Regions from separate parts of the Saccharothrix sp. NBAS 001 genome, predicted to be linked through region 1. Evidence: riboswitches for the same ligand, from Rfam matches in the RefSeq annotation. Region 1 holds a riboswitch; each other region holds the start of a gene.
The links. A riboswitch is a leader RNA that binds a small molecule or an ion and turns the genes downstream of it on or off. The one in region 1 is predicted to bind S-adenosylmethionine.
Positions count from the first base shown of each region.

Region 2: another riboswitch for S-adenosylmethionine. It lies ahead of AC0HI0_RS38960 (methionine ABC transporter ATP-binding protein); the one in region 1 lies ahead of AC0HI0_RS26020 (aminotransferase class V-fold PLP-dependent enzyme).
Region 3: another riboswitch for S-adenosylmethionine. It lies ahead of thrC (threonine synthase); the one in region 1 lies ahead of AC0HI0_RS26020 (aminotransferase class V-fold PLP-dependent enzyme).

Region 1 covers NZ_CM153251.1:6,122,890-6,130,275, forward strand. Annotated here, with positions in the region: gene AC0HI0_RS26010 (RluA family pseudouridine synthase) at 1-487, opposite strand, end outside; gene lspA (signal peptidase II) at 484-1,080, opposite strand; gene AC0HI0_RS26020 (aminotransferase class V-fold PLP-dependent enzyme) at 1,103-2,419, opposite strand; SAM riboswitch class IV at 2,460-2,574, opposite strand; gene AC0HI0_RS26025 (potassium/proton antiporter) at 2,784-4,256, opposite strand; gene AC0HI0_RS26030 (DUF167 domain-containing protein) at 4,548-4,829, opposite strand; gene AC0HI0_RS26035 (TetR/AcrR family transcriptional regulator) at 4,822-5,373, opposite strand; gene AC0HI0_RS26040 (SRPBCC family protein) at 5,429-5,869, shown strand; gene AC0HI0_RS26045 (RNA polymerase sigma factor) at 5,940-6,488, shown strand; gene AC0HI0_RS26050 (RNA polymerase sigma factor) at 6,485-7,210, shown strand; gene AC0HI0_RS26055 (hypothetical protein) at 7,212-7,334, shown strand.
Region 2 covers NZ_CM153251.1:8,722,928-8,730,313, forward strand. Annotated here, with positions in the region: gene metG (methionine--tRNA ligase) at 1-586, shown strand, start outside; gene AC0HI0_RS38945 (TatD family hydrolase) at 615-1,454, shown strand; gene AC0HI0_RS38950 (transglycosylase family protein) at 1,730-3,172, shown strand; gene rsmA (16S rRNA (adenine(1518)-N(6)/adenine(1519)-N(6))-dimethyltransferase RsmA) at 3,182-4,057, shown strand; SAM riboswitch class I at 4,147-4,239, shown strand; gene AC0HI0_RS38960 (methionine ABC transporter ATP-binding protein) at 4,441-5,451, shown strand; gene AC0HI0_RS38965 (methionine ABC transporter permease) at 5,475-6,131, shown strand; gene AC0HI0_RS38970 (MetQ/NlpA family ABC transporter substrate-binding protein) at 6,159-6,965, shown strand; gene AC0HI0_RS38975 (DUF4184 family protein) at 6,968-7,386, opposite strand, start outside.
Region 3 covers NZ_CM153251.1:9,545,180-9,552,565, reverse strand. Annotated here, with positions in the region: gene AC0HI0_RS43170 (TSUP family transporter) at 1-683, opposite strand, end outside; gene rpsT (30S ribosomal protein S20) at 870-1,130, shown strand; gene holA (DNA polymerase III subunit delta) at 1,202-2,182, opposite strand; SAM riboswitch class I at 2,281-2,396, shown strand; gene thrC (threonine synthase) at 2,408-3,670, shown strand; gene AC0HI0_RS43150 (hypothetical protein) at 3,749-4,201, opposite strand; gene AC0HI0_RS43145 (DNA internalization-related competence protein ComEC/Rec2) at 4,299-6,596, opposite strand; gene AC0HI0_RS43140 (ComEA family DNA-binding protein) at 6,826-7,386, opposite strand, start outside.

The DNA of each region.
Region 1 (7,386 bases):
ACGCCTGCTTGAGCACCGAGTAGGCGTGCTCGCTCTTGGCGACCACCATCACGCCGGTCGTGCCGACGTCCAGCCGGTGCACGACGCCCTGCCGCTCGGCCGCGCCGGACGTGGCGATCCGCACCCCGGCAGCTGCCAGCCCGCCGACCACGGTCGGCCCGGTCCAGCCGGGGCTCGGGTGCACCGCCACGCCGACCGGCTTGTCCACCACGATGATGTCGTCGTCCTCGTGCAGGACCTCCAGGCCCTCCACGGCGATCGCCTGCACCTGCACCGGGCGTTCCGGCTCGGGCAGGGTCACCTCCAGCCACGACCCGGCCACCAGCCGGTCGGACTTGCCGGCGGGCTGCCCGTCCAGCACCACGTCACCGGCTTCGGTGAGGCCCGCGACGACCGTGCGGGACAGGCCGAGCAGCTTGGCCAGGCCCGCGTCGACGCGCATCCCGTCCAGCCCGTCGGGGACGGGCAGCGTGCGGTAGTCGCTCATGCGTTCTTCACCGGCTTCACGTGGCGGGTTCCGTCGTAGTCGCGCTGCATCGCGGCCATGATCACGATGATCGCGCCGCCCACGCAGATGCCGGAGTCGGCAATGTTGAACACCGGGAAGAACGTGCCGTAGGGCTCGATCAGCGAGATGAAGTCCACCACGTGCCCGCGCAGCGGCCCCGGCGACCGGAAGATCCGGTCCACCAGGTTGCCCGTCGCGCCGCCCAGCACCAGGCCCAGGCCGATCGCCCAGCCGACCGACCGCAGCTTGCGGGCGATCCACAGGATGAACCCGACCACGCCGAGCGCGATCAGCGCGAGGATCACCGTCCAGCCCTCGGCCATGCCGAACGCCGCGCCCGAGTTGCGCAGGAACGACAGGTAGACCAGGCTGCCGAACAGCTCGACCGGCTCCCGACCCTCCAGCTCCGCGACCGCGATCACCTTGGTCGCGATGTCCAGCGCCAGCACCACCGGCGCGATCGCCGCGAGCAGCGCCACCCGGCTCTTGGGCGGCGGCGCGGCGGTGCTGCCGGGTTCCGGATCGGCCGGGTCGGCCCCGTGCTCCGGATCGGTGTTGGGATCGGTGCTCACCGGGCCATTGTCCAGCATCCGTTCAGCGCAGGAACGGCGGGAGCGCCCGCTCGTCGTTCTCCGGCACCCACCGGCCGTCGACGATCCGGTACGGCCACCGCGAGCCCTCGACCACGAGCGACCGCAGCGCCGCCACGAACCGGTCCACGTGCTCGGCGGTGCTGCCCAGGCCCAGCGACGCGCGCAGCGCCCGGTTGCCGTCGGTCAGCCGGTGCACGGCGACGTGCGCGCAGAACGCGCCGTCGCGCACGCCGATGCCGTGCTCGGCGGACAGCGCGGCGGCCAGGAAGCCGACGTCCTGCCCGGCCACCACGAAGCTCACCACGCCCACCCGGTCCCGGTCGGACCCGAAGATCGACAGCTCGTGCGCACCGGGCACGGTCGCCAGGCCCGCGCGCAACCGGGCCAGCAGCTCCCGCTCGTGCGCGGTGGTCTGCTCCCAGTGCCGGCCCAGCACGTCGCAGGCCACCGCGAGGGCGTGCACGCCCACCACGTTCGGCGAGCCGGCCTCGTGCCGCTCCGGCACCGCCGACCAGGCCACGCCCAGCCGGTCGCCGTGGTCGGTGACCCGCGCGGTCGCGCCGCCGCCGACCAGGTAGGGCTCGGCGGCCTGGAGCCAGTCGGCCCGGCCGACCAGCACGCCGGTGCCGAACGGGGCGTAGATCTTGTGGCCGGACAGGACCGCGTAGTCCACGTCCAGCTCCCGCAGGTCCACGGGCCGGTGCGGGGCGAGCTGGGCGGCGTCGAGCGCGATCCGCGCGCCGTGCCGGCGGGCCACGGCGGCCAGTTCGGCCACCGGCCACACCTCGCCGGTGACGTTGGACGCGCCGGTCACCACGACCAGGCGCGGGCCCTCGGGGGTGGCGCGCAGCGCGCGGTCCAGCTCCAGCACGGCCCCGGCGGGCGTGGCCGGGGTGGTCAGGCGGTGCACGTTCGGGCCGCGCCACGGCAGCAGCGCCGCGTGGTGGTCGGTGTCGAACAGCACCACGGACGTGTGCCGGGGCAGGCTGCGAGCCAGCAGGTTGAGCGAGTCGGTGGTGTTGCGGGTGAACACGACGGTGTCGCTGGGACGCGCGCCGAGGAAGCGCCGGACCGAGTCGCGGGCCTGCTCGTAGACGCGGGTGGACACCTGGGAGGCGAAGCCCGCGCCCCGGTGCACGCTGGCGTACCAGGGCAGCAGCTCGTCCACGGCGTCGCGGACCTGCTCCAGGCAGGGCGCGCTGGCGGCGTGGTCGAGATTGGCGTACTCGACGCGCTCGCCGGTGACCAGCGGGACGCGCAACGCGGCTCCGACGACGCGGGGCAGGGCGGCGATGGAACCGGGAACTGCGACGGTCATGACAACCTCCGACGGGTCCGGCGGACTCCGTGGCATGGGAGGCCCGCGCTTGCCCGACGCCCTACGCGCCAGGCCAGGTCCTCATCGGGGGCACCCCACCGCGGTAGGAGGGTTGCCGGCCAGCTAGCCCGAGCTTCGCGCTGGCACTCATGACCTCGTGACCGAAGTTAGCCCACGACCCGGCACCCAGTCGAGGCCCGTTCACATCCTGGGAGGTCGACCCGCCCACCCGCCCGCCGTGCGGGAACCCCCAGCACCCGCAGGTCACGCGGACGATCACGGTGCGCCCGGCCGGGCCGCCGCGCACCCCCGACCGCGAGCGGGATCACACGGCGGACCCGCCCCCGATCGCGGCGCGGCGGGGTCACGGCAGGCCGGCGTCGCCCTTCCAGCGGGCGAAGCGGCCGGCCCGGTCGACGGCCCGGATGCGGTGTTCGGTGGCCGTGCGGGCGGCGTCCGTGCAGACCACCAGCAGCTGGTCGTGCTCCTGGAGGCGGGTGGTGGGCTGCGGGGTGAAGCCGTCGTCGCCGCGCACCACCAGGCTGACCGTCGCGCCCGGCGGCAGCCGCAGTTCGCTGAGGTAGACGCCGTGCAGCTTGGAGCCGCCCTGGATGCGCACCTGGAGCAGCTCCGCGCCCAGCTCGTCCAGCGCCGACGAGTCGACCTGGATCTCCTGCGCCTCGCCGGACTTCACCAGCCCGAGCCACTTGGCCATCCACGGCAGCGTCGAGCCCTGCACCACGGTCAGCACGATGACCAGCACGAACACCACGTCGACCAGGTGCCGCGCGCCCTCGAACCCCTGGATCAGCGGGATCAGGGCGAACACGATGGGCACCGCGCCGCGCAGCCCGGACCACGAGATGAACACCTGTTCCCGCCACGGCACCTTGAACGGCAGCGCCGCGCACAGCACCGACACCGGTCGGGCCAGCAGCACCAGCACCCCGCCCGCGACCAGCGCCGGGATCAGCGACTCGAACAGGCGGCCGGGCGACGCGTAGAGGCCGAGCAGCACGAACAACCCGATCTGCGCGATCCAGCCCAGCCCCTCGGCGAACGACAGCGTGTCCGACCGGTGCGGCAGGCGGGCGTTGCCCAGCACGAGCGCCGCCGTGTAGACCGCGAGGAACCCGGACGCGTGCGCCAGGTCGCCGGCCGTGTACGCGAGCAGGCACACGGCGACCGTCGCCAACGGGTACAGGCCGGTCGACGGGAGTGCGGCACGCCGAAGCGCGAACCCGCCCAGCCAGCCCAGCGCCACGCCGATCGCGCCGCCCGCGAGCAGTTCGTAGACCATCAGCACGGGCGCGGTCCACGTCACCGGGTCGGGTGACGCGAGCAGCACCACGGCGATGTACACCGGGGCGTCGTTGAGCCCGGACTCCAGTTCCAGCGCGCCGATCAGCCGCTTGCCCACCCCCACCCCGCGCAGCACGCTGAACACCGCCGCCGCGTCCGTGGACGACAGCACCGCGCCCCACAGCAGGGCGGTCCGCCAGTCCAGGCCGAGCAGGTAGTGCAGGCCGACACCGGTGAGCCCGACGCTGACCGCCACGGACACTGTGGACAGTGCGATACCCAGTCCCAGCGCGGGTTTCACCGCGGTCCAGCGGGTGGTGAGCCCGCCCTCGGCGAGGATCAGCACCAGCGCCACGGTGCCCAGCGAGCGCGTCATGTCGGCGTCCTCGAACTGGATCCCCAGCACGGATTCGCCGAGCAGCACGCCGATGCCCAGGTACAGCAGGAGCGAGGGCAGACCGAGCTTGATCGACACCCGCACCGCGATGACGGAGAGCAGCAAGACCGCGGCGCCGATGCCGAGGAAGGCCGTCACACCACCCACTCGACCTCCAGTTGTTCACCCGGTAGTGGTCATTCTCCCCCGGTGACACCGATTTGGACGAATCCGGCAATCACCACCGGGCCACCGCCGGCCCCGGTCGGCCCCGGTCACGCGGGGTCGGCGCGGTGCGGCGCGGAACCACCGGCTCCGCCTCCCACGGGGAAACCGTACGGGCACAACGCGTCTTCGCCGGTCGAGTGGGCACGCCGGGCGGATCACCGTCCACAGCGGACAGCGCGGCCCCCTCCGCGCGGACGTCCCGGTGGGTGGACACGCGCGGCGCTAGCCGTCGAGGAGCCGTGCCAGGCGCTCCTCCGCGTCGGCGGGGGCGGGGTCGAGTTCGACCACCTTGTCCCGCCCGCGCTCGCCCCGCACGATCCGCACGTCCTGCCGCCGCACGCCGAACGCGCGGGCCACCGCCTTGCGCACGGCCTCGTTCGCCTTGCCCTCCACGGCGGGCGCGGCGACGGCGACGACCAGGTCCGCCCCGTTCCACCGGCCGCCCACGGCGTCGCGCTTCGCGCCCGGCTTGACCCGCACGCCCAGCCGGAACGGCTCAGCCACGGGCGGTCACCGCGGTCAGGGTGTCCTCCAGCAGCGCCCGGCGGCCGCCCACCACGTGCGGCGCGGCCGACATCAGCTGGGCCTGGCCGAGGTAGACCGAGTAGGCGAGCACGGCCCGGCGGCGCGCGTCCCCGGCCGGGAACCCGAGGGCCTCGAACAGCTCGACCAGGTAGCCGACCCGGCGGTCGGTGACGCGGCGCAGCACGGGCGCGACCGCCGGGTCGTCCTTGGCCGCGAGCATGGCCAGTTCGACCGCGCTGGACCGGGGGTCCTCCAGAACCATCCCGAACAGCCGGCGCAACCGGCCCTGCGGCGTGGTCTCGGTCTCGACGAGGGCGATCACCGCCTCGGTGTGCTCCCGCTCCCACCGTTCGAGGGTGGCCTTGAGCAGGGCTTCGCGGTTGGGGAAGTGCCAGTAGGCGCTGCCCTTGGTCGCGCCGAGCCGGGCCGCGAGCGGTTCCACGGCCACCGCCGCCACCCCGCCCTCGGCCAGCGCCCACAGCGCCACCTCGGTCCAGTCGTCCTTGGTCCGGCGTGCTTTCACAAAACCGTACGCTACCGTATGGTGGGCTTCCATACGGAACCGTATGGGGGTTTTCATGATCAAGAACGTGCATCAGCGCCAGGTACCGGGCGACGGCTGGGTGGACCGCGCGGTGGAGCTGTGGCCGAGGAAGTGGCCGAAGCTGGTCCTCGACCGGCCGCTGGGGGTCGGGGCGGAGGGCGGGCACGGGTTCGTGCGCTACCGCTGCACCGCCTACGAACCCGGCAAACGAGTGGAGTTCACGTTCGCGCCGGGCTTCGGCGTGGTCGGCACGCACGTGTTCGAGGCCGTCCCCGGCGGCGTCCGGCACACCCTCACCGGTCGCCCGAACGGGTGGATGTTGCTGGGTTGGCCGCTCGCCGTGCGCTGGCTGCACGACGCCCTGATGGAGGACATGTTCGACAACTTCAGCATCGCCGCAGGTCAGGACATCACACCCGCGCGCTGGTCGTGGTGGGTGCGGGTGCTGCGGGCCGTGGCGCGCCGACTGGACTGAACCGCCGGCATCCACAACCCTCCACCACGTCCGTCTACCGGGTACCGGACGCCGACCAGAGGGAGGGTTCGTGACACCGGGAGACCCCGATGCCCACGCGGCCACCTTCGGCGACTTCTACCACCGGGAGCGCACCCGCCTCTTCCGGTTCGCCGCCGTCATGTCCCCGCACCTGGACCACGAGTCCGCGGTGCAGGAGGCGTTCGTCCGCGCCTGGCGCCACTGGCCCTCGATCCACCCGGACGCCCGCCGGGCGTGGCTGGTCAAGACGATCCGCAACCTGCTGGTCGACCAGGCCCGCCGGCTGGAGCGGCCCAGCGAGGTGACCGACGAGGTGGTCTCCCGGTCCCGGATCCTGGTGCAGCGGCACCGCGAGGCCGAGGCGTGGCACGAGCTCAACAGCACGCTGGCCGCCATCGCGCGGCTGCCCGACCAGCTGCGCACGGCCCTCGTCCTGCGGTTCTGGGACTTCGACGACGACGAGATCGCCGACGTGCTGGGATGCCGGCGGGACTCCGTGCGCCGGTACGTGTCGGAGGCGCGGGCCAGGGTCGGCGCGGTGGTCGGCAACTCCGAGCGCCGGGCGCGGGGCTCCCGGCGCGGGAAGGGGACAACATGACCGACGACGAGCACCGCAACTCCCGCCCCGGGCTGTCCACCTCGGACGGCGGCCTCGACCCGCTGCTGGACGAGCTGCGCGACGAGCTGACCGAGGCGATCCCCGACGACCCGGTGGCCGACGACCTGGGCGTGGCCGCGATCATCGCGCAGGGCTCGCCCGCGCCGGACGCGCCACAACGGCACGCCGCCCTGCTCACCGCCGCCCGCGCGGGCGACCGCGACGCGCTCAACACCCTGGTCACCGAGCTGACCCCGCTGGTCTGGCACGTCGCCCGGGGCAACGGGCTGGACCAGGGCGTGGCCGAGGACGTGGTGCAGACGGTGTGGCTGAGCCTGCTGCGGCACCTGGACCGGATCGCCGAGCCGCGCGCCCTGGCCGGCTGGCTGATCGTCACCACCCGGCGCGAGGCCCAGCGCGCGTGGCGCGAGGCGCACGGCCGGGCGGCGCTGTCCTCGGACTCGGCAGTCGACGTGCCCGACACCCGGTGGCTGCCGGAGACCGAGGCCCTGCGCGACGACCGCGACCGGCGGCTGTGGCGGGCGTACTCGAAGCTGCCCCGGCGCTGCCAGGAACTGCTCCGGCTGACCGTCCTGGCCGGCCGCGCCGAGTACCGCGCGGTCGCCGAGGCGCTGTCCATGCCCAGGGGCAGCATCGGCCCGACCAGGGGCCGCTGCCTGGCGACCCTGCGCACCCTGCTGGAGCGCGAGGGAGGTGCTTGACATGTCCGACGAGCTGACCACCTGGCTGACCGACCTGGTGGACGTCCTCGACCCGCCGCCACCGCACTTGGCGGACCAGGTCGGCGTACTGCTGACCATCGCCCTCGCGTTCCGCGCCGCCTGACCGACCGCGCACGAACGACCGGGCAGCAACGAGAAGAGGGGCACGGCCGCAA
Region 2 (7,386 bases), 2.6 Mb from region 1:
GTGGGGCAACCTGGTCAACCGGTCGATCTCGATGGCGCACAAGAACGTCGGGGCGATCCCGACGCCGACCGCGCTCACCGACGCCGACCACGACCTGCTGACCCTGTCGCGCAACGCGTTCGGCGTCGTCGGCGACGCGCTGCGCCGCTCGCGGTTCAAGCAGGCCTCGGGCGAGGCGATGAAGGTGGTCGGCGCGGCCAACCGCTACCTGTCCGACCAGGAGCCGTGGAAGCTCAAGGACGACCCGGCCCGCCGGGACACCGTCCTGCACACCGCGCTCCAGGTCGTCCAGGACGCGAACACGCTGCTCACGCCGTTCCTGCCGCACTCGGCGCAGAAGGTGCACGAGGCGCTGGGCGGCACCGGCGTGTGGGCGGCGCAGCCGCAGGTCAACGAGGTCACCGACCTCGACGTGCCGGACCGCAAGTACCCGGTGCTGACCGGGGACTACGCCAACGAGCAGGCCAAGTGGGAGTCCACGCCGATCCCGGTCGGGCGACCGCTGGCCAAGCCCGCGCCGCTGTTCGCCAAGCTCGACCCGGAGCTGGCCGAGACCGGCCCGGAGTGGGCCCCGATCATCAAGTGAGCGCGAGCACGGCGGCGGGCGGCGCGGGGTGACCAAGCGCAGGGGTGAGCGGCCACCGGTCCCGGAAGCACTTCCGGTGCCGGTGGTCGACGCCCACACCCACCTCGACGCCTGCGGGGCGGAGACACCCGAACAGGTGCGGGAGATCCTCGACCGGGCCAACGCCGCCGGTGTCGACCGGGTGATCACGGTCGCCGACGACCTGGCGTCCGCGCGTTGGGCGGCGCGGGCCGCCACGTGGGACGAGCGGGTGTTCGCGGCGGTCGCGCTGCACCCGACGCGAACGTCCACTTTCACCGACGCGGACCGCGCGGAACTCGCCGCGCTGGCCGCGCAGCCGCGGGTCGTGGCGATCGGCGAGACCGGTTTGGACTACTACTGGGACTACTCGCCGCCGGCCGCGCAGCACGACGCTTTCCGTTGGCACATCGAGCTTTCCAAGCTGTCCGGCAAGACCCTGATGATCCACGACCGGGACGCGCACGACGACGTGCTCAAGATCCTGGACGAGCAGGGCGCTCCGTCCACTGTGGTCTTCCACTGCTTCTCCGGCGACCTCGACTTCGCGCGCGCGTGCGTGGAGCGCGGGTTCGTGCTGTCGTTCGCGGGCGCGGTGACCTTCCGCAACGCGGCGGCGCTGCGCGAGGCGGCGGCGTGGGTGCCGGCCGAGCACCTGCTGGTGGAGACCGACGCCCCGTTCCTCACGCCGCACCCGTTCAGGGGTCGGCCCAACGAGCCGTACTGCGCGAACTACACGCTCCGTGATCTCGCGACGCTGCGTCACGTGGAATTGGCGGATCTAGCGTCAACTGTCACCCGAAACGCCGAACGGGTCTTCAACCTCGGTGACGTAGTGCACTTGCAGTAAGGCTTACGACGAATGGTCGACGGCACTGCTCCCCTGAGGGGGTGACTGAACTCACAAGGTTGGTAGGGGTGTTTGCACAACCCCCGAGGACCCGTTACGGTCCCGTGACCGTGCCCCGAGTTCGATTCCCCCGGGGCGCAGCCCGCAGTCGGGGCGGGTTACACACCAGAAGCGAGAAGACGCCCCACACACAGGAGTTGCCGGAGATCACCTGCTGACCGCCGACACCGAACGTGTGCGCGAAACCTTCGCGCCTTCAGGAGGTATGGAACCCCGTGAACTCGTTCAACGAGGACACCGACTGGTTTACTCCCGTGCGGCCTGACCAGGCACCGCCCACCAGTGTGGACGTCCTGGAAAGACCCGAGCCCGGTTGGTCCGACTGGGACACCACGGTCTTCAGCATCACGCCGGACGACGTGCTGGAGGTCCTCGGACCCGACGCCGACGACCTGCTGGCCAGTGCCAACGTCGACGTCGACGAGCTGATCAAGCTCATCAACGCCGAGACCACGCTCCTGCCGCCGATCATCATCCCGGACGAGGTCTCCCAGGACCGGGTCGCCGGAGCACTCGCTGCCGAGCAGCCGAGCGCCCCGCCCGTCGCCCTGGTCGAAGCCGCCGGGAAGTGGAAGCGCCGCTTCCTCAAGGCCGCGGTCGCCAGCGTGCTGGTGACCATCGCCGGCGGCGGCGCGACCGCCATCGCGATGGACAAGTCCATCACCGTCGACATCGACGGCGAAGCCACCACCGTGCGCACCTACGAGTCCACCGTGGGCGAGATCCTCGCCGACGAGGGCATCGCGGTCGGCGAGCACGACGCGCTCAGCCCGTCCCCCCAGGCGAAGGTCGGCGACGGCGGCAAGATCTCGCTCGACCGGGGCCGGCTGGTCAAGATGACCGTCGACGGCGAGCAGCGCGAGGGCTGGGTCCGCTCGGTCACCGTGGACGAGGCGCTCGACCAGCTCAAGGTGAACGACGACGGCGCGTGGCTCTCCGCCGACCGGGGCATGGCCGTCCCGCTCGGCGGGATGTCGCTGGAGGTCAAGAGCCTCAAGACCATCACGCTCTACGACGGCGGCAACGAGCCGAAGCAGCTGCGCACGACCGCGCTGACCGTCGACGAGCTGATGAAGGCCGAGAAGATCTCGCTCGGCCCGGAGGACAAGCTCGAATCCGCCGGGGACCTGCGCATCACCAACGGCGCCGAGGTCCACATCAGCCGCACCGGCGTGTCCGTGATCAACGCGACGGAGGCGATCGAGCCGCCCGTCGAGGAGGTCAAGGACGACTCGATGATGAAGGGCTCCAAGGAGACCGTCGAGGCGGGCGAGGCCGGCGAGCAGATCGTCACCTACCGGGTGACCATCAAGAACGGCAAGGAGACCGGGCGCGAGAAGCTGGGCGCCAAGGTCACCAAGGAGCCCAAGGCCAAGAAGGTCAAGGTCGGCACGAAGCTCCCGCCCGACGGCGAGGTGTGGGACCGGCTCGTGCAGTGCGAGGCGACCGGCAACTGGGCCATCAACACCGGCAACGGCTACTACGGCGGCCTCCAGTTCGACAAGGGCACCTGGGACTCCAACGGCGGCGGCCAGTACGCCGCGTACCCGCACCAGGCCACCCGCGAGCAGCAGATCGCCATCGCCACCAAGGTGCGCGACGCGCGCGGCGGCTACTCGGCGTGGCCTGCCTGCCGGGCGAAGCTGGGCCTGCCGTAGGTTTTGCGCGTGACCGAAGCTGCTTCTTCAACCGGGCCGGGGAGTTCGCTCCTCGGCCCGGCTGACGTTCGTCGGCTCGCCGCCGAGCTGGACATCCGCCCCACCAAGAAGCTCGGCCAGAACTTCGTGCACGACCCGAACACCGTCCGCAAGATCGTCGCGGCGGCGGAGCTGTCCCCGGACGACGTGGTCCTGGAGGTCGGGCCCGGCCTGGGCTCGCTGACGCTGGCGCTGCTGCCGTCCTGCGCCGCGACGGTCGCCGTGGAGATCGACCCCGTGCTGGCCGCCAGGCTGCCGCTGACGGTCGCCGAGCGCGCCCCGGGCCTGGCCGACCGGCTGACCGTGATCGAGGCCGACGCGATGCGCGTCACGGCCGACCGGTTCCCGACGCCGCCGACCGCGCTGGTGGCCAACCTCCCGTACAACGTGGCCGTGCCGGTGGTGCTGCACCTGCTGGCCGAACTGCCGTCGCTGCGCACCGGGCTGGTGATGGTGCAGTCCGAAGTGGCCGATCGGATGGCGGCCGGGCCGGGCAGCAAGGTCTACGGGGTGCCGAGCGTGAAGCTCGCCTGGTACACCGACGCCCGGCGGGCCGGGCCGGTGTCGCGCTCGGTGTTCTGGCCGGTGCCGAACGTGGACTCCGCGCTCGTCGCGTTCACCCGCCACCCGCCGCTGTCCACTGTGGACCAGAAGGTGCTGTTCTCGTTGGTGGACGCGGCCTTCGCCCAGCGCCGCAAGATGCTCCGGGGGGCGCTCGCGGGGTGGGCCGGCTCCGCCGCCGCGGCCGAGCGGCTGTTGCTGCAGGCAGGCGTCGACCCGGGCGTCCGGGGGGAGCAATTGGGCGTCGGAGACTTCGTCCGGATAGCCGAGGTTTCCTCACCGTAATAGCCGATGATCTTTCGGCCATAAGTGTGATTTGACGAACGATCCTCATGCGGGCTTGCGTTCAAGGCTCCGCGTCAGGTGTACTCGTGCTGCCATCCCGAGCGGCTGAGAGACCTGGCTCTACGACGCCGCAGCAACCACCTCCCCACGGAGGCAGGTGCTTCAGCCAGGATCGATGGAGGATCACGTGCCCAGGATGCTGCTCACGCGCCGGCGAGTCGTCGACCACGGCCGCCGCACGGTTTCAGGCTGTCGCAGCTAACTTCCGCCCTAGGCGCATTTTCGAGTCCTCGTCGTCCCCTCTCGGGACACCCTTCTTGAGCTGGCCTTCGGACGCGCACGCCACGAGCGTGCGTTGCCGCGTGCAGTCGTGGAGCGAAATCGTGATCACTGTTGAGAACCTCACCAAGACCTTTCCCGGAAGTACCGGTCAGGTTCGCGCGCTGGACGGCGTGAACCTGGACGTGGCCGCCGGCACCGTCCTGGGCGTCGTCGGCCCCAGCGGGGCGGGCAAGTCCACGCTGGCCCGGTGCGTGGCGCTGCTGGAGCGCCCCGACAGCGGCGCGATCCGCGTCGACGGCACCGACCTGGTGTCCCTCGGCGGCCCGGCGCTGCGCGCCGCCCGTCGGCAGATCGGCGTTGTGCCGCAAGGGGATTCGCTGCTGCGCCAGCGGACCGCCGCGGGCAACGTGGCGCTCCCGCTGGAGTCGGCCGGCGTGCCCGGCCCGCAGCGGCGCACCCGCGTCGCCGAGCTGCTCGACCTGGTCGGCCTGACCGACAAGGCGGGCTCCTACCCCGACCAGCTCTCCGGCGGCCAGCGCCAGCGCATCGCCGTGGCGCGCGCCCTGGCGGCCAGCCCGTCGGTGCTGCTGGCCGACGAGCCGACCTCCGCGCTCGACCCCGACACCACCGGCTCGGTGCTGACCGTGCTGGACCGCGCGCGGGCCGAACTCGGCGTCACCGTGCTCGTGGTCACCCACGACATGGGCGTGGTCCGCAAGATCTGCGACGACGTCGCGGTGCTGGAGGACGGCCGCGTGGTCGAGCACGGCAAGGTGCTGGACCTGGTCGCGGACGCGGGCTCGCGCACGGCCGCCTCGCTGCTGCCCGCCGTGGACCAGAACCCGGCCGCCGAGGGCGCGTACGACCGCGTCGCGGACGTGGTGCTGGTCGGGTTCGCCGCGGTCGGCGCGCTGCTGCCCGAGGCGACCAGCCGGTTCGGCGTGGACCTCAACCTGCTCGGCGGCGGTCTGACGCGGCTCGGCGAGACCCCGGTGGCGCGCTTCCGCGTCGGTCTCAACGGCGAGCGCGCGGACTCGGCGCTGGAGTGGATCTCGGAAGCGGGTGGCGCGGTGCGCCGGACACTGGCAGGGCCCCAGGGAGTAGCTGCGTGAGGTCGGCAACACCCTGGTCCACCGTGTTCGACGACGTGCTGGTCGCGACCGGCCAGACGGTCTACATGGTGGGCGTCTCCACCCTGATCGCTGTTCTGCTCGGCATTCCGCTCGGCGTCTGGTTGCAGCTCACCGCTCCCGGTGGGCTGCGCCCCAGGCCCGTGGTGCACAAACTGCTCGGTTTCGTGGTCGACCTCGGTCGGTCCATGCCCTTCCTGGTCCTGCTGATCGTGCTGATGTCGTTCACCCGGTTGATCCTCGGCGGCACGATCGGGCCGACGGCGGCCATCGTGCCGCTGGCGGTCGGCGCGATCCCGTTCGTCGGGCGGCTGGTCCAGAACGTCCTGTCCGAAGTGCACGTCTCGGTGATCGAGGCCGCGGTGACCACCGGGGCCTCCACCGGCCGGATCGTGCGCAGCGTGCTGCTGCGCGAATCGCTGCCCGCCCTGGTCAACGCGATCGGCGTGACCGCCATCGCCCTGCTCGGCTACTCCGCCATGGCCGGTGTGGTGGGCGGCGGCGGGCTCGGCGACCTCGCGGTGCGCGAGGGCTACCAGCGGTTCAACGACCGCTACCTGTGGGCGACGGTCGTGGTGCTCGCGATCGTGGCCACCCTGATCCAGTTCATCGGCAACCGCGTGGCCCGGGGCGTCGACCGCCGCCGGCACGCCTCCGTCTGAAGCCTTCTCCGTAGTTAAGGAATTGAAATGCGCATTCGTGCTGCCCTCGTCGCCGTGCTGCTGACCGCGGTGGGCTGCGGAAGCGGCCAGACCGGTGCCGCTTCCGACCCCGAAGCGGCCCTGAAGGTCGGCGTCAGCCCCGTCCCGCACGCCCAGGTGCTCAAGTACGTGGCGGAGAACCTGGCCAAGGACAAGGGCCTCAAGATCGAGGTCGTCGAGTTCACCGACTACGTCCAGCCGAACACCGCGCTGGTGGACGGCTCGCTCGACGCGAACTACTTCCAGACCATCCCGTACCTGGAGACGTTCAAGGCGGAGAGCGGCGCGAAGCTGGAGTGGATCGGGCCGGTGCACGTCGAGCCGCTCGGCGTGTACTCCAAGAAGCACAAGAAGCTCACCGACCTGCCCGCGGGCGGGAAGGTCGCGGTGGCCAACGACGCCACCAACGAGGCCCGCGGCCTGCGGTTGCTCGCGGAGAACGGGCTGATCAAGATCAAGGCCGGCGCGGAGAAGACCCCGTCCATCCGGGACATCGCGGAGAACCCTAAGAACCTGGAGTTCGTCGCGCTGGAGGCGGCCCAGCTGCCCCGCTCGCTGGAGGACACCGACGCCTCCGTGGTGAACGGCAACTACGCGATCGACGCCGGGCTCAAGCCGTCCTCGGACGCGCTGGTGCTGGAGAAGGCCGAGGGCAACCCGAACGCCAACGGCCTGGTCACCCGCGCCGAGCTGAAGGACGACAAGCGGATCAAGGACCTGCTGGCGCTGCTGCAGTCGCAGCAGGTCAAGGACTACATCAAGACGACCTTCTCGGGGTCCGTGCTGGCCGTGTGAGGCTAGTTGTCGACCGTGGCGCGCTCTCCCCGGAGGGCGCGCCACGCGCCGTAGAGGGCCAGTGCGGTCAGCGCCCCGGTGACCACCGTGATCGAGCCGCTGACCAGCAGGTCCGTCCCGTTGTCGCCGGTGGTGGTGAACGCCGCGAACACGGCGGTGAACGCGGCCAGCGCGGCGAGGACCACGCCCGGACGGGCCGGGGGCGCGAACCGGGCCGGGACCGGCCGGCGGGGCATCCGGGACAGCTCCCGGGCGCACCACGCGGCCACCACGAGCGCGCCCAGTACCGTGCTCGCCCACTGGGCCAGCGCGAAGCCGGGCATCCCCAGGACGTCGGTTCCGAGGGCGGGGAACAGCCGCACGCCCCAGCCGTCGTGGTGGGTGAAGGCGTCCCAGACGAAGTGCGTCACGCAGCCGACCA
Region 3 (7,386 bases), 3.4 Mb from region 1:
CCGACGAGGTTGCACACCGCCAGCACCAGCCCGAGCCCCCACAGGACCTTGCCGGTGGGGATGAAGTAGAGCAGCGCGCCCAGGTTCGTCGCGACGTTGACGATCTTGGCGGTCGCCGACGCCCGCAGGAACGCGAACCCGACCAGCCCCACCAGCAGGAACACCAGGAACGCCCCGGTGCCCGGCCCGGCCAGCCCGTCGTAGAACCCGACCACCGCGCCGCCCGCCGCCATCACGCCGATCTGCGCGCCCCGCCCGAAGCGCGGCGTCTCGGCCACCCCGAGTTCCGGCTTGCGCCAGGTGTAGAGCCCGACCCCCACCAGTGCGACCAACACCACACCGTTGAGCACACCCGGTTCCAGCGCCCCCGCGAACGCCGCGCCACCCGTGGCCCCGGCGAACGCCGCCACCGCCATCGGGATCGCGGACGCCCAGTCGATGGACGTCTGCCGCGCGTACGTGCTGACCGCGGAAGCCGTGCCGACCACAGCGGCGACCTTGTTCGTGGCCAACGCGTAGAGCGGCTGCCCACCGGGCCCGACCAGCAACAACGCGGGCAGCTGGATCAGCCCTCCCCCACCCACCACCGCGTCGACCGCACCCGCGAGAGCGGCGGCCGCGCAGAGGAAGAGGAGACCGGCGAGCGACACCTGCCCGAACCCGGGCCAGTCAAGAGCGGTCATCACCCGAACAGCGTAACCGGACGGGTGTACTGTTTTTTCCGCCGAGGACCCGGGCACGCCGCTCCCAGCAGCCCTGATAGCCTCTACAGCCGTATCGCGCGGCATTCCGCAATGGAGGAAGCCCACTCCGGTGGGGCCGATCACAGCGCGATGCGACCCCAAGACCGAGGAAACGGTGGCTTTCGCGTGGCGAACATCAAGTCCCAGCTCAAGCGGATCAAGACGAACGAGAAGGCGCGCCTGCGCAACAAGGCCGTCAAGTCGTCGCTGAAGACCGCGATCCGCAAGTTCCGTGAGGCCGCCGAGGCCGGCGACAAGGACAAGGCCGTCGCCTTGGCCCGCGAGGCCTCCCGCAAGCTCGACAAGGCCGTCACCAAGGGCGTCATCCACGCCAACCAGGCCGCCAACAAGAAGTCGGCCCTGGCCCGGCGCGCCAACCAGATCTGATCACCCGGATCTGAAGCAGCCTCCCGAAGCGCCGCCCCTCCCCGGAGGGCGCGGCGTTTCGCTTTGTGCGCTCAACGCCGCCCGTGAGCCGCGACGATCTTCAGCACAGCCCGCTCCAGGGCATAGCCCGAATCGGCCGCCACGCCCTTCACGTCGGCGTTGAGGTCCGCGACCACCGACATGGCCGCCGCCAGCCCGGCACCGTCCCAGCCCCGCGCCTGCCCCTGCGCCTTCTTGATCTTCCAGGGCGGCATGCCCAGCTCACCGGCCAGCTTGAACGGGTCTCCCCGCCCCACGGCCGACACCCTCGCGATGGTCCGCACCGCGTCCGCCAGCGCGTCCGCGACCAGCACGTGCGGCACGCCGGTCAGCATCGCCCACCGCAACGCCTCCAACGCCCCGCCCCGGTCGCCCACCACGGCCTTCTCGGCCACCGCGAACCCGGTCACCTCGGCCCGCCCCCGGTGGTAGCGGTGGACGGCGTCGGCGTCGATCCTGCCGCCCGTGTCGGACACCAGCTGCGAGGCCGCCGCCGCCAGCTCCCGCAGGTCCGACCCGACCGACTCGATCAGCGCCCCGATCGCCTCCGGATCGGCCTTGCCGCCCGCCGAGCGGATCTCGTTGCGCACGAACGCCTCGCGGTCTGCGGCCTTGGTGATCTTCGGGCACTCGGTCACCGCCGCACCGGCCTTGCGCAGCGCGGCGGGCAGCTCCTTGGCCACCTTGCTGCGCCCGCCGCCGGTGTGCACGACGACCAGGGTCACCCCGTCGGCCGGCGCCTTGGCGTAGGCCATGACCGCCTCGGCGATCTCCTTGCCCGCCTCCTGGGCGGACTCCAGGGCGATCACCCGCCCCTCGGCGAACAGCGACGGGCTCACCAGTTCGGCCAGCTCAGGAGGGGTGAGATCAGTCACTCTCACCCTGGTCAGATCGGCCTGCGGGTCGGCTTCGCGGGCCACCGCCAGCGCACCGCGCACCGCCCGCTCGACCAGCAACTCTTCCTCGCCGACGACCAGGTGCACGGGGGGTTGAGAGACTGCGGACGCGCTCACGGACCCGATCCTCCCACGCCCCGGATCGCGCCCGGATGGTGGACGGATCTGGCTGAGGGCCGGGATCGTGCCGTAGGTTGGCGGCCACAACTGAATACCGCTCATCCAGAGGGGCAGAGGGATCGGCCCGAAGAAGCCCCGGCAACCCGTCGCGCAGCGTCCGCTGCGACGACCACGGTGCCAATTCCGACCCGCGACGCGGGAAAGATGAGGAGATACCTCGCGATGACTGCTGTCAGTGTGCCTTCGGCCACCACCTCCTTCGACCTCGGTCCGGCCCGCGCCCTGTCGTGCCGTGAGTGCGGCCACGAGACCCCGCTCGCGCCGGAATACGCCTGTCTCGAGTGTTTCGGGCCGCTGGAAGTCGCCTACGACTTCGGCCGCGTCCGCCGCGAGGACATCGAGGCGGGCCCCCGGTCGATCTGGCGCTACCGCGGCCTGCTCCCGGTGCCCTCCACCGTCGAGTCGCACCCCAACACCAACCCCGGCGCCACCCGCCTGGTCGAGGCCGACCGCCTCGCCAAGGCCCTGGGCGTGCGCAAGGTCTGGGTGAAGGACGACACCGGCAACCCCACCCACTCGTTCAAGGACCGCGTCGTCGGCGTCGCCCTCGCCGCCGCCCGTGAACTGGGCTTCAAGGTCCTGGCCTGCCCCTCCACCGGCAACCTGGCCAACGCCGTCGCCGCCGCCGCGGCCCGCGCCGGCTGGGAGTCGGTCGTGCTGGTGCCCTCCTCCCTGGAGCAGGCCAAGATCCTCATGACCGCCGTCTACGACGGCAACCTGATCACCGTCGACGGCAACTACGACGACGTGAACCGCCTCGCGCAGGAACTGGCCGCCGAGCACGAGGACTGGGCGTTCGTCAACGTCAACGTCCGCCCGTACTACGCCGAGGGCTCGAAGACCCTGGGCTACGAGGTGGCCGAGCAGCTCGGCTGGCGGCTGCCCGACCAGATCGTGGTGCCCATCGCCTCCGGCTCGCAGCTGACCAAGGTCGACAAGGCGTTCCGCGAGTTCGGCGAGCTGGGCCTGGTCGACGCCACCCCCTACAAGGTGTTCGGCGCCCAGGCCACCGGCTGCTCCCCGGTGTCGGCCGCGTTCAAGTCCGGCCACGACGTGGTGTCCCCGGTCCGCCCGGACACCATCGCCCGCTCGCTGGCGATCGGCGCCCCGGCGGACGGCCCGTACGTCCTGGACGCGGTCCGCCGCACCAACGGCGCCATCGAGGACGTCACCGACGAGGAAGTGATCGAGGGCATCCGCCTGCTGGCCCGCACCGAGGGCATCTTCGCCGAGACGGCCGGCGGCGTCACCGTCGCCACGGCGAAGAAGCTCGTCGAGACCGGCCGGCTGGACCCGGACGCCGAGACCGTGCTGCTGATCACCGGCGACGGCCTGAAGACCCTCGACGCCCTCGGCGACCGCGTCGGCCCCCGCGCCAACGTCCCGCCCTCGGCCGAAGCCGTGCTGAACGCGCTGAAGGACTGACCACGCCCGACCGGCTCGCGCGCCACGACCGCCCGACACGGGCCCGTGGCGCGCGGGCCGTCCGCGCCGATCCTGCGGTCACAAGACGATGTCCGGGATCCGCAGCCACCCCGTGCGCGGGAACGACGAGAGTTCGGGCAGCAGGTAGGGCCCGACCTCCTCGGTCTCGGCCCGCCACGCGGTGAGCTGTTGCGGCCACGGCGACGCCGTCTTGTGCCCGTTGTACCGGTTCGCCCGCCAGTCCTCCGGCGCGATGGCCAGGTCGTCGTCGAACAGCGCGTCGGCGATCTCCTGGTACGCCTCCTGCGGTGACGCGACGGACACGGTGCCCACGGTTTTCGTGACGGTCGCCCGCGCCACGATCGCCCGGCCGCCGATCGACACGTCCTCGCAGACGTAGAACTCGAACGACGGCCTTAATTCCGCGCTCGGCCACGGGTGCGCGGAATAGCCGGGTTGCCACAACGCCCAGCCGAGTTCGCGCGGCGACCAGCCGGTGTGCAGCCGGACCCAGGTGTTCGTGTCCTTCATGGTCGTGCTCCTCTCGATGAACCCGGTCACGCGACCGGGCAGGTTCGTTCGTCTCACGACAGCCGTGGTCCAGCTGCCGTCCCTCAGCCGCCGTGGTTCAGCCGCCGTGCTTCAGCGGGTCGCCGCACCGGACGACCTGCGGCCCCTCCGGACCGGGCACGACGGCGGTGTCGCCGTCCCGGTCGGTGCGCAGCAGCAACGCCCCACCCCGCTCCAAGGCGTCGACCAGCACCCCGCTGGGATGGCCGTACCGGTTGCCCGCCCCGACGCTGACCAGCGCGACCCGTGGCCGCACCGCCGCGAGGAACTCCGGCGACGAGTACCGCGACCCGTGGTGCGGCACCTTGAGCACGTCGGCCCGCAGGTCGACGTGCCCGCCGAGCAGCGCGGCCTGCCCGGCCAGCTCGACGTCACCGGTCAGCAGGACCCGCCCCGCCGCCGTGGTCGCCCGCACCACCACGGACGCATCGTTGACCGCCGTGTTCTCGTCCCCGCGCGGCACCGCACGCGGCCCCAGCACGTCCAGCTCAAGTCCCGGCCAGCCCAGCCGCTGCCCGACCCCGAGTTCGACCACGTCGACCCCGGCCGCGCGGGCCAGCGCAACCACCTCCCTCCACGCCCACGCCGGCTCCCGCGACGGCCCCACGGCCACCGCGCCGACACCCCGTTCCGCCAACACCGCCGCCAGCCCGCCGATGTGGTCGGCGTGCAAGTGGCTCAGCACCACCAGCGGCACCCGCCGCACGCCCAGCCGGCGCAGGCAGGCCAGCACCGCAGCCGGATCCGGCCCGGTGTCGACCAGGACCGCACGGTCGCTTTCGGCCGTGGCCAGCACGACCGCGTCGCCCTGCCCCACATCGCACGCCACCACGGCCCAGCCCGGCACCGGCCAGCGCGGCGCGACCACGCCGACCGGCACCAGCACGACGACCGCCCCGGCGACGAGCGCGACGAGCAGCACCCGCACCCGCCGCAGCCGGAACACCACGTACACCGCCAGCACGAGGCCGACCAGCAGCAGCCCTCCCGTCCAGCCCTCGGGCCACGCCACCGCCGCACCCGGCACCGCCGCCGCGTGCCGGCCGACCGTGATCAGCCACCACGCGGCCGGCCCGGCCACCTCGACCACGAACCGCGCCGTGTCGAGGTGGACCGGCGCGACCAACGCCGCCAGCACCCCGAGCACCGTCGCGGGGGCGACGACCGGGGCCACCAGGAGGTTCGCCGCGACCGCGACCAGGCTCACCTGGCCGGAGATCCCGGCGACCAGCGGCGCGGTGGCGAGGTGCGCCGCCGCCGGCACCGCCAGCGCCTCGGCCACCCCGACCGGCACGCCCCGGTCGCGCAGCCGGCCGGCCCACGCCGGTGCGAGCAGCACCAGCGCCGCCGTGGCCACGACCGACAGCCCGAACCCCGGGTCGACCGCGAGCTGCGGATCGTGCAGGACCAGCACGACCACCCCGGCCGCCAGCGCGGGCAACGCGGACCGCTCCCGCCCCAGCACCAGCGCGAGCAGCGCCACCGCGCCCATCACCGCCGCCCGCAGCACGCTCGGCTCCGGACCGGCCAGCACGACGAACCCGACCAGCGCCGCCATCCCGCCCGCCGCGCACCCTCGCGGGCCGAACCGCAGCAGCCGCAACAACAAGAGCACCGCGCCGCACAGGATCGCGAGGTTCGCCCCGCTCACCGCCAGCACGTGCGCCAGGCCCGTGGTGCGGAACTCGTCCACCACCCTGGGCGTCAGGCCCGACGTGTCGCCGACGACCAGCGCGGGCAGCAGCCCGGCGGGCTCGGGGTCGAGCGTGCGGCTCGCCTCCCGCAGGCCGGCCCGCAACGCCTCCGCCGCCCGCTGCCACACGGGTGCCGGAGTGACCTCGCGCGGCGGCCCCCGGACCCGGAGCATCGCGACGGTCAGCTCGCCGGACTTGGCCGGTGCCAACGTGCCGCGAGCCAGGACCTGCTGGCCGGGCAGGAGATCGCGCCAGGCCGGTTCGGGAGCGAGCACCACCACCCGGCCGCCGCCGTCCACCACCTCGGCCCGGACGAGAACCAGCTCGACCCCTCCGGCGCGCGCCCCGTAGCCGGCGGCCCGCAGACCACGCGGCCGGTCGGACAGTTCGAGACGCAGCGCCGTCAGGCCACCGTGACCGGCCGCTGAACGGAGCGGGTGGTGCGCCGACTCGTACAGCTGCGCACCGATCCAGCACGCCGCCACCGGCCCGACCACCGCGATCGCCACGGCGGCCGGCCGCCACCGGCGGAGGGCGACACCGCCGACCACCGCCGAGACGAGGCTGATGACAACGCCCGCCCACCACGTCCAGAGCAAGCCTGCCAAGGCCGTCGACCAGACCGTCAACGCCGCGGGCACCAGGTAGGCGCGGGAACTCACGGACCGGCACGCCGCTCAGGGCTGTGATCGACGCTCTTGGAATGGTGGTGGGTCCGACGGACGCCACGAGTGCGTGGCTGGTGTCGTGTCATGGAGTACCTCCCGTTGCGTGTCCGTTGTGGACGGATCGGTTCGTCGTGCGGTGTGGAGCGTTGGCCGGGGTGCGGTCGGAGGAACGGGTGGTCGGAACGGAGCGGAGTGGTTGGTGCGGAACGGATCGGACGTCGGGTCAGAGGCGGACCAGGTCGCCGAGTTTGGCCAGTTTGGCTTCACCTATCCCTTCGATCTCGCCAAGTTGGTCGATGGAGGTGAACGGGCCGCGTTTCAGGCGGCGGTCCACGATCCGCTGTGCTGTCACCGGTCCTACGCCGGGCAGGTCGTCCAGTTGCTCCTTCGTCGCGGTGTTGAGGCTGATCGGTTCGCGGTGGCTCTCCGGGTTCTGGGGCGGGATGCCGACGGCGATCTGCTCGCCGTCGGAGACCCGGCGGGCCAGGTTGAGGCCGCGCAGGTCGGCGTTCGGGTTGGGACCGCCGGCCTCGTGGACGGCCTCGGCGACGCGGGCGCCGCTGGTGACCGTCACCAGGCCGGGCCGGGGCACCTCGCCCACGACGTTGACGACCAGGTGTTCGGGGAGCCTGGTCACCTCCGCCGCGAGCGGCAGGGCGGGTGGTGACTCGGGCGCGGGCCGCTGCCACCACAGGCTGAGCGCGACGGCCAGCGCCACGCCGGCCAGCACGCCGCCGAACACGATCGGCCGCCGGGGTAACGCGGGACCCGGCCGCCACCGCCG